DNA from 3 places in the Neobacillus sp. B4I6 genome. Region 3 is predicted to be linked to each of the others. Evidence: riboswitches for the same ligand, from Rfam matches in the RefSeq annotation. Region 3 holds a riboswitch; each other region holds the start of a gene.

Region 1 (3,288 bases), 660 kb from region 3:
CCTATTCCTAATTAAGTATAACATAAGCCAAGATGGAAAGGGGGAAACCCTTCTTCCTTTCAATTACGAACTTAATGTGTTATGCTTTTAAAAAAGTGAGGTGTCATTTTGACAAATTATAAAGCGAAAAAAAGTAACCTCAAAGATTTATTATCAAAAAACGGCATGGACCTGGAAAGTTTGGAACGGAATACAAGTATTCCTCAAACTCAGCTCAACGACTACTTGTCCAAAAAAGTGATGAACCTAAATACTGCGATGACAATTTCAAGAGAATTAAATTGCTCTATTGAAGACTTATACATTTGGTCATCTGAGGAAAAGAAAGCGTAATACTTAAAAACAGGCTCTTCAATTGAGTCTGTTTTTTTATTGGATTAAAAAAAGCACGCGGAAATTTTCGCGTGCTTTTTTCTAAACAAACTAATTTCTTAAATCACACTTTTCTAAAGGTATAACCTTAGTTTTCTTTGTGAATTTATATCCTAGCCATACAATAAGGAATAATGGCAGTCCGATATATGAAACAAAAACACCATTCCAATCGATTTGGTCACCCGTGAATGCTGAATAATTTTGTCCTAAGACAACAAACCCACAAACGGCAAACGCGAAGAGCGGACCAAAAGGGAAGAATTTTGATTTATATGGTAACAAGCTAAGGTCCTTACCTTGGGCGACAAATGCTTTACGGAATCGATAATGACATACTGCAATCCCGAGCCATGCGATAAAGCCGGACATACCAGAAGCGTTTAACAACCATACATAAACCGTTCCATCCCCAAAGAAGGAAGCAAGAAATGCGAGTGTTCCCACTAAGGTTGTTGCAATTAAGGCATTGACTGGAACACCTTTTTTGTTTAATTTACCAAGGAATTTCGGTGCTTTGCCTTGACGGGCCAAATCCCAAAGCATCCGAGTGGATGCATACATTCCTGAATTTCCTGCCGATAATACAGCAGTAAGAATAACAGCATTCATGATTGAAGCGGCGAAAGCGATGCCTGCCTTTTGAAAAACCAGCGTAAATGGACTAACGGTTATATCCCCATTTGCTAAATTCCCGTTTGTATATGGAATAAGCAGTCCGATTACTAGTATAGCCAATACATAGAATAATAAAATACGCCAGAAAACTTGTTTCACTGCACGAGGAATAGCTTTCTTTGGATCCTCCGTTTCACCAGCAGCAACACCTAAAAGCTCTGTTCCTTGGAAGGAGAAGCCTGCAGCCATAAAGATTCCCAGCATGGACATAAAGCCGCCGTGGAATGGAGCATCACCAACAGTGAAGTTTTTGAAGCCGATTGCTTCATTACCCATGATGCCGAAGATCATTAAAGTACCAGTAACGACAAAAATAATAACTGTAACCACTTTAATTAAGGAAAACCAATATTCTGCTTCTCCGAATCCTTTAACAGAAAGATAGTTTAATAGAAACATGATGACTAAAAAGATGCCGCTCCAAATGAATGAAGGCGTATGTGGAAACCAGAATTTCATAATCATTGTTACAGCAGCTAATTCGGCAGCAATCGTAATCGCCCAGTTATACCAATAGTTCCAGCCTAGAGCAAAACCAAGGGAAGGATCGACAAATTTGGTTGCATACGTACTAAAGCTTCCGGCAACTGGCATATAGGCACCCATTTCTGCTAAGCCCTGCATCAAAAAGTAAACCATAATACCAATTACAAGGTAGGAAAGAATTGCCCCGCCGGGTCCCGCACTATGGATAGCGGCGCCGCTAGCTAGAAAAAGTCCAGTGCCAATCGTCCCGCCAAGGGAAATCATTGTGAGGTGACGGGATTTTAAACTTCGTTTTAATTCCGTTGGATCCTGTTGTATTGTTAAGTCACTAGTATATTCACTCTCTTTTAATACTCTTGCTGTTTGCATTGTCTTGACTCCTCTTTTTCTAATTTTTTCGAGAAGGAGTTTGGAATAAAAAAATGCCATCGAAGAAGTATCGATGGCATTGTAAATACCCCGCATCATACCTTCCGAAAGATAGCTCAACACGCTTAGCTGGTAGGTTTAAGCGTGACAGTTCTGTTCCTATTTGGAGACAGCCCCAGCATGCTTTTTCAGAGATGAAAGCACACTTCGGCAGCTTTTCCTTTCAAACGGAGTCAGGGATGTCTCTCTCATCTCGTCCGCTTTACTGATAAAAACCGCGACCTCTACCTCATCGGTTTTGATGAGGATTTATCATATATAGTTAATATATTACTAAAGTATAAATATTATTTTAGAATTGTCAATAATATATTATTCCAGAAATAAGAAGTCTTTATTCAATCAATTAGAATAGACAGATAATTGAGTTTCTTTTTAATAAATTATTTAATTTACTTTAAAAGAGAGAATAGGTATTATTTTTAAATAGAATTAATTTCCTGTTTTTCATAGGAGGATTTTTACCATGCAGATTGTTGGAATGATTTCGGGATCTCTAATTGTTGTGGTTGCCTTTAACCTTTTCTTAATCCCTCATGAAGTGTTAAGCAGTGGATTGAGCGGAATTTCTATGATTTTAGGGATGATCTCGCCTGTTAATACAGGGGTGGCAAATTTCCTGCTGAATTTTCCGTTATTGATTATTGGTTATAAAATGTTAGGTAAAAGATTTATCGTGAATTCCATCTTTTCTGTAATAATTATCTCAATCGGCCTTTATTTAATTCCCGTTCATGCCATTGCCGATGATAGGATTCTCTCTTCTATTTTCGGAGGTGCTTTAACCGGGTTAGGTGTCGGAATAGTTTTTCGCTGTTCTGGATCGACCGGGGGATTTGATATTATTGGCATGATTGTGGCGAGAAAAAGGGATTTTCCGATTGGTGTTTTACTTTCAGGCATGAATGCAGTCGTCATCTTGATCAGTGGATTTTTATTTGATTGGGATTCTGCTCTTTATACCTTGGTTTCCATTTTTGTTACAGGTAAAGTGGTGGATGCAATTTATACAGATCATGCTAAATTAACTTTAATGATCATTACAGATAAGGGCGAAGAAATGAGAGATCATTTGCTAACAAACTTGTACCGAGGCCTGACGATTATGGATGGTGTTGGCGGCTACTCAAATCATCAAAGAAACGTAATGATAACGGTAATTTCTAGGTACGAACTTAATGAAGTTAAAAACTTAATTTCAGAAGTTGATCCATCAGCATTTGTCAATATTACCGAAACAATTGAAGTCATGGGGCTGTTTCATCGGCCAAGTCCATAAAAACAAAAAAGGTTTGCTTCTATACAATAGAGCAAGCCTTTTTT
Region 2 (3,288 bases), 4.3 Mb from region 3:
CAAACTTGAAATCCCCGGTATGAACGACATTACCCTCAGGTGTATGAAAGACAATACCGAGACAATCAGGAACACTATGACTTACTCTGAAAAAAGATACAGTGGTTTCTCCAAACTCAAGTTTTGAATTAGAGTCAATTGTCATGAGTTTGGTGTTTCCATGGAGACGATGCTCGTCAATTTTTAATTCAATTAAACCAAGTGTAAAATGGGTAGCGTAGATAGGGATATTTAATTTTCTTAAGATATAAGGAATACCGCCAATATGATCTTCGTGCCCATGGGTCACAATTAGAGCACGGATTTTCTCCTGATTTTCTTCTAAGTAAGTAATATCGGGGATAATCAAATCAATTCCTAATAAACTTTCATCTGGAAACTTACCGCCGCAGTCAATGATAAAAATATCATCTGCGTACTGAACCACATACATATTTTTACCGATTTCATTTATGCCGCCTAAGGCGAAAATAGATAATTTATTATCATTAGTTCGCAAGTTAATATCCTCCTTATTCCAAGTAAATAAGAATAGTATGCCCCTTTGGATTTACTTTATCGAATAAGGGAGGTAAAACTTTTGTCGTTCACAAAAAAAACTGCTAAATACCCGGTTTTTTACGGAGTTTGGCAGCTATTTTTATCGGTATTCAGATTAATACTTTAACATTGCTTGCTGGTAGAACACCTTGTAGTGTTCTTTGCTCTTCGGTGGTTAACGGGAGCAATGGCAGGCGAAGACCTCCAACGTTCACTCCATTCATATTCAATGCGGCTTTTACCGGTGCTGGGTTTGGTGCCGCAAATAATGCTTTCATAATCGGGAGAAGACGGCGATGGGCACTAGCTGCATCTTGGACATTCCCATTTTTAAAATGATTAATCATTTCTTGTATTTCATTACCAATGACATGGGAAGCAACGGAAACCACTCCAGCTCCACCAATGGATAAAACCGGCAATGCTAAGCCATCATCACCACTATAAAGGGTAAAATCACTTGGTGCTTGGCTAATAATTTCAGCCATAGCATCTAAGTTACCGCTTGCTTCTTTTAAGGCGACAATATTCTGAATCTGTGAAAGTCGAACAATGGTCTCTACCGACAGGTTGACCACACTTCGGCCGGGGATATTATAAAGCATAATCGGTAATGGTGTAGATTCAGCAATCGTTTTGAAGTGCTGATACATGCCTTCTTGGGATGGTTTGTTGTAATAAGGAGCAACAAGCATAATCCCATCGACTCCTGTTTCTTCAGCCAGCTTTGTTAAGCTGATGGAAGCTCTCGTGTTATTTGAGCCAGTTCCAGCGATAACCGGAACTCTTCCATTGACAGCGTCGACAACCAATTTAAATAATGCCACTTTTTCTTCCGTTGTTAATGTAGGAGATTCTCCGGTTGTACCAGCAACTACGATTCCATCGGTACCATTTTCGATTAAATAATCTACAAGTATTCTTGTTGCGTTAAAATCTACTTCACCATTTTGATCAAATGGCGTAACCATTGCGGTTAAAACTTGGCCAAAATTCATCATTTCTCACCCTTTAATTAAAATTTTTATAAAATTTAGAGGTGGGTAAAGGCCATTCATAATTTAACGCAAAAAAGCAACAACGAGGGTTCGCTGTTGCAGTAGAAACATAAGAAAAATAAGTTCCCGTGCGTAAGATAGCCCTCCATATAGTTTCCTATATGACAGTTCTGTATTTTTTCAATAGCAGAACCAGCTTCAAGACCAATGAGATTCATTGAAGCTTCGGCAAATTCCCCTTTTCACAATCATCATTGGACCTCATTATCCTCATATTGTGTACTAATGGTCTTTGCGCCTCTATCCTCACTTCAAAAAACATGAAGTAAGAAAATATTTAATTGATAGTAAATATATCAGAATATTCCTTTTGGTTCAAGGGCAATTGGAACTTTATTTGAAATTCACACTATATTTCTGCCGTTTCTAAACTCAGTTTATCCTTTTCAACTTCTAAGGCAGATACAATATAAGCAAACCCGTTCATAACAAAGTAAATAACATTAGATTGGACCCGTTCCTTTTCTCCCAAATAAGTATTTATGATAATACTGAAGGAAAAAAAGACAACAAATGATAATGCAATTTTATTAAAAATTATCATATCTACCGACCCCTTTAATTAGGATTCTTATGTTTATCATATTGGCTATAAACCGGTTTTATGCGTGCCTTCGATCGGCCGGTTACCTGAAATCAATTAGGGTCGGGGGTTGGTCCAGTCATAATCGTCCTTCCTGAACGTTCTTTCTTGCCGTGCAGAAAATAGTAAAGAATTGAGGTTGCCAGAGCGACAATACCTAAGATTACATACAGGCTGCTAAAGCCGGTTAATGGAATAATGAATCCAAGGATATATGGACCGAATCCAAGTCCTGCATCAAGAAAGATAAAGAAGGTCGATGTCGCCAAACCCATCCGATGCGGAGGAGTTACTTTAACGGCCACTGCCTGGGTGCTTGACTGCATGTTACCGAAACCAAGGCCAATTAGAACACCTGCTACCAATAAAGTGATGCTAATACTTGCTGAACTTAATATAAATAAGCCGGCTGCTAAGAGGACAAAGCCCGGATACATTATATAGTTTGCACCCTTCAGGTCCATTAAGCGGCCTGTGATCGGGCGTGATAACAATACTGCGATGGAATAGACTAGGAAAAAGAAACTAGCCGTACTAACTAGGTCGATTTCGATTGCATAGAAGTTAATAAAAGAAAGAACGCTGGAATAACAAAAAGCTACTACCAGTGTAATGACAGCGATGGGCAGTGCCTTTGGCTCAATATAGTTGGAAAGCTTAAATCCTTTTACTTCAGATGTTTTCACCGATACAGTTAATGCAGGCACATCAACAAAGAATGCAGTGATCAAACTAATTACCCCTAAAGCAAGGGAGAAGATAAAAATCATTTGGAAATCTGTATGTTGGGTCATATAGAGTCCGATGAATGGCCCGATAGCGGTAGCGAGTGTTGCACTCATGCTGAAGTAGCCAATCCCTTCCGCTTTTCGAGTAGCCGGGATAATCTGGGCCACAATCGTACCTGTAGCAGTCCCGACCATTCCCCCTGCAATCCCGTGGAGTAAGCGGGTAATAAGCAGGAAGGTAATCCCGAAGTTCACAAAATACAAAAGAAGCGTCAAAATAAATAAAATGACACCAATGAATAACGTTTTCTTTCGGCCAATTGACTCAATAAACCGGCCAATCAACAACCGGCCAATTAAAGACCCGACAATAAATATT
Region 3 (3,288 bases):
CTCCAGCCACAACGGGGGCAGAAAAAGGATATTGTCCAACTGGCAATCAAAAATGCAAAAATTGCCTTAAATGAAAAGTTTTCCTTGATCGAAAAGGATGAAGACCGCACCATTAAGGCGGTCGAGAACTTGGGGGAATTACTCGGAATTTATACTCCGCACCGGATTGAAGCATTTGATAACTCCAACATTCAAGGGACAGACCCAGTATCAGCCATGGTCGTTTTCATTGATGGGAAGGCAAATCATCGGGAGTACCGGAAATATAAAATTAAAACCGTACAAGGACCTGATGATTATGAATCCATGCGTGAAGTGACAATAAGAAGGTATTCACGCGCCTTAAAAGAAGAACTTCCCCTCCCTGATTTAATCATCATCGATGGTGGTAAAGGTCATGTTGAAGCCGTAAGAGATGTGTTGGAAAATGAGCTAGGACTGGATATTCCACTCTCGGGACTCGTCAAAGATGATAAACACAAAACTTCCCAATTGCTGTACGGCAATCCTTTGGGAATTGTTCCATTAGGCCGCAACAGCCAGGAGTTTTATTTACTGCAAAGAATTCAAGATGAGGTCCATCGCTTTGCCATTACGTTTCATCGTCAGCTTCGTGGAAAAAGTGCCTTTCAATCCTTGCTCGACGATATTCCTGGAATCGGTGAGAAACGAAAAAAGCTATTGCTAAAACAATTTGGCTCTGTGAAAAAAATGAAAGAGGCTAGTATGGAGGAATTTACAAATATCGGAATTCCTATGAATGTAGCCGAAGAATTAATTAAAAAACTTCAATCCTAGTGATTGTAAGAAAAAATAGAACATGCTATAATAAGTGAAAATTTAATTTACTATCACTTTTACGTATTAAAGTGAAGGTAGAGGTGCGAGCTTCAAGAGTAATGGTTCTGAGAAGGATGAGCTTCTAAGACGGATCATGAAAGGGAATGTTCGCCGAAGTAAAGAAAGTCTCATTTCTTTCTTTGCTGGTCCTGTATTGAATAAATGCCGGATTGTCAGGACGAATGTCTTGGAGAGCTATCTTACATTGTAGGTGCGAGAATATTTTTTCGTGTTCTAAAGCAATGAGATGCCCTTCTCATTGCTTTTTTGTTTTTTGGGGGATAAATAAGGTATTCACTTAAAAGAAGGAGAAACAAACATGGGGATTATTGTACAAAAATTCGGAGGCACCTCCGTTGCGAATGTAGAAAGAATACTAAATGTTGCATCCTGTGTAAAAGAGGAGACAGACCGTGGCAATAATGTAGTCGTTGTTGTTTCTGCGATGGGAAAATCAACGGATACACTGGTCGGATTAGCAAAAGAAATTTCCGCACAGCCAAATAAGCGGGAAATGGACATGCTGTTATCAACAGGAGAACAGGTAACCATTGCGTTATTGTCAATGGCTTTAAATCAGCAAGGGCTTGACGCCGTCTCTTTTACAGGCTGGCAGGCAGGAATCATCACAGAACCTGTCCATGGAAATGCCCGCATTTCGAATATTAAAACGTCTGCAATTGAAACGGAGCTCGCAACGGGTAAGGTTGTCATTGTGGCAGGATTCCAAGGAATCACGGAAGAAGGCGCAATTACGACGCTCGGTCGTGGTGGTTCTGATACGACAGCTGTGGCATTAGCGGCAGCCTTAAAGGCAGATAAATGCGATATTTATACCGATGTTACTGGGGTTTTCACCACGGATCCAAGATATATCAAGAATGCTCGCAAATTATTATCAGTATCGTACGATGAAATGCTAGAGTTAGCTAATTTAGGTGCTGGTGTGCTCCATCCAAGAGCAGTAGAATTTGCTAAAAACTATCAGGTGCGGCTTGAGGTTCGCTCGAGCATGGAGAGAGTAGAAGGAACAGTTATTGAGGAGGAAGCAGCAATGGAACAAAACTTAGTAGTCCGCGGTGTCGCATTTGAAGACGAAATAACAAAAGTAACAGTATTAGGATTGGGGAATTCATTAACAAGTCTATCTACCATCTTTTCAACACTAGCGGAAAATCACCTGAATGTTGACATTATTATTCAAAGTACTACAGAGGGCGATACGGCTAATTTGTCTTTCTCTATCCATACTAATGATTTATTAGAAACATTAAAGGTATTAGAAGACAATAAAGCAGTGCTAGCTTATGAGCAGATTGATGCAGAAAATAAATTAGCGAAGGTGTCAATTGTTGGCTCAGGAATGATTTCTAATCCTGGTGTAGCAGCAAAAATGTTTGAGGTACTCGCTGCTAACAACATCCAAATTAAAATGGTCAGCACATCCGAAATCAAAGTATCAGCAGTAGTAGAAGAAAGAAATATGTTAAAAGCAGTAGAAGCCTTGCACGAAGCCTTCGAACTGGCAAACAAATAAAAAAGGGTGTCAGGCACCAAGCGGTGCCTGACACCCTATTCCCACGTTTAGTTCTTTTCCCATTTAACAGTGAAAAGGACTTTATTTGATTTCTTTACAGGATGTTCAAAGGTTTCTGCATTGGCTTCTTTTTGAAGTTCAATTTGTTGGGCAAGGAAGCCGGCTTCGAGTTGGAAAAAGTGCTCAGCTTTTGATTTCACACGCGGGACAATAACTGGACTCATTAGTTCAAATTGGATTTCAGTTTTATTTTCTTTTTTAATTTCAAGTTGGCCCCAAGAGGCTTTGGTGAAAAAATCCATAATCTGAGCAATATCAGTTAGTGGAAATTTACGTGCGAGGCGTTTTCCGGCCCAATATAATATTTCAGGTGTATCTTTTCCTAAAATCTCAGGTAAAAGAATTTCTCTGATTAATTCATACCCGAAAATAGATATGGTTTTTGGTTCATCGGTATCTATAGTCTCAACAACAACTGTACTATCGTTCACAAGCTTCCCCTCTTTCTATCATTCTATTATATACGCTTTTTGTTAGGTGTCAGTACAGTTTTTCTAGATAAAACGAATTAATTTACAGTAGTTTTTTTGTTATTTTGCAATATCTTGCCTTGTTTTCCATGATAATTATAATTCCCGATATGGTAAAAATAACAACCGTTATATCTTGGTAATTAATTGTAATTATCTATTAATTTTTAATATAATCCAAATTATTGATGAAAATAACCAATCTATTATAATTTCAATATATTTTAAAAATTTTATTATTTATGATAGAATTGTGTATCCGTTTTCTTGACGCTCTAAGATGATGGGAGTAAAATGGACATGTCACATTATTGTCACACTGATGCTAGGTTTCATATAAGGAAACTTAAATGCTAGAAACTGAACATCATTTTTTTAAAC

The links. A riboswitch is a leader RNA that binds a small molecule or an ion and turns the genes downstream of it on or off. The one in region 3 is predicted to bind lysine.
Region 1: another riboswitch for lysine. It lies ahead of QF028_RS06990 (amino acid permease); the one in region 3 lies ahead of QF028_RS03495 (aspartate kinase).
Region 2: another riboswitch for lysine. It lies ahead of dapA (4-hydroxy-tetrahydrodipicolinate synthase); the one in region 3 lies ahead of QF028_RS03495 (aspartate kinase).

What each region holds. Positions count from the first base shown of each region.
Region 1 is NZ_JBNPWB010000002.1:1,004,613-1,007,900, forward strand. It holds gene QF028_RS06985 (helix-turn-helix domain-containing protein) at 109-333, shown strand; gene QF028_RS06990 (amino acid permease) at 424-1,905, opposite strand; lysine riboswitch at 2,010-2,200, opposite strand; gene QF028_RS06995 (YitT family protein) at 2,432-3,244, shown strand.
Region 2 is NZ_JBNPWB010000002.1:4,625,687-4,628,974, reverse strand. It holds gene QF028_RS25135 (ribonuclease J) at 1-433, opposite strand, end outside; gene dapA (4-hydroxy-tetrahydrodipicolinate synthase) at 651-1,538, opposite strand; lysine riboswitch at 1,669-1,849, opposite strand; gene QF028_RS25125 (hypothetical protein) at 1,948-2,142, opposite strand; gene QF028_RS25120 (MFS transporter) at 2,235-3,288, opposite strand, start outside.
Region 3 is NZ_JBNPWB010000002.1:346,471-349,758, forward strand. It holds gene uvrC (excinuclease ABC subunit UvrC) at 1-798, shown strand, start outside; lysine riboswitch at 869-1,046, shown strand; gene QF028_RS03495 (aspartate kinase) at 1,160-2,377, shown strand; gene QF028_RS03500 (YslB family protein) at 2,425-2,868, opposite strand.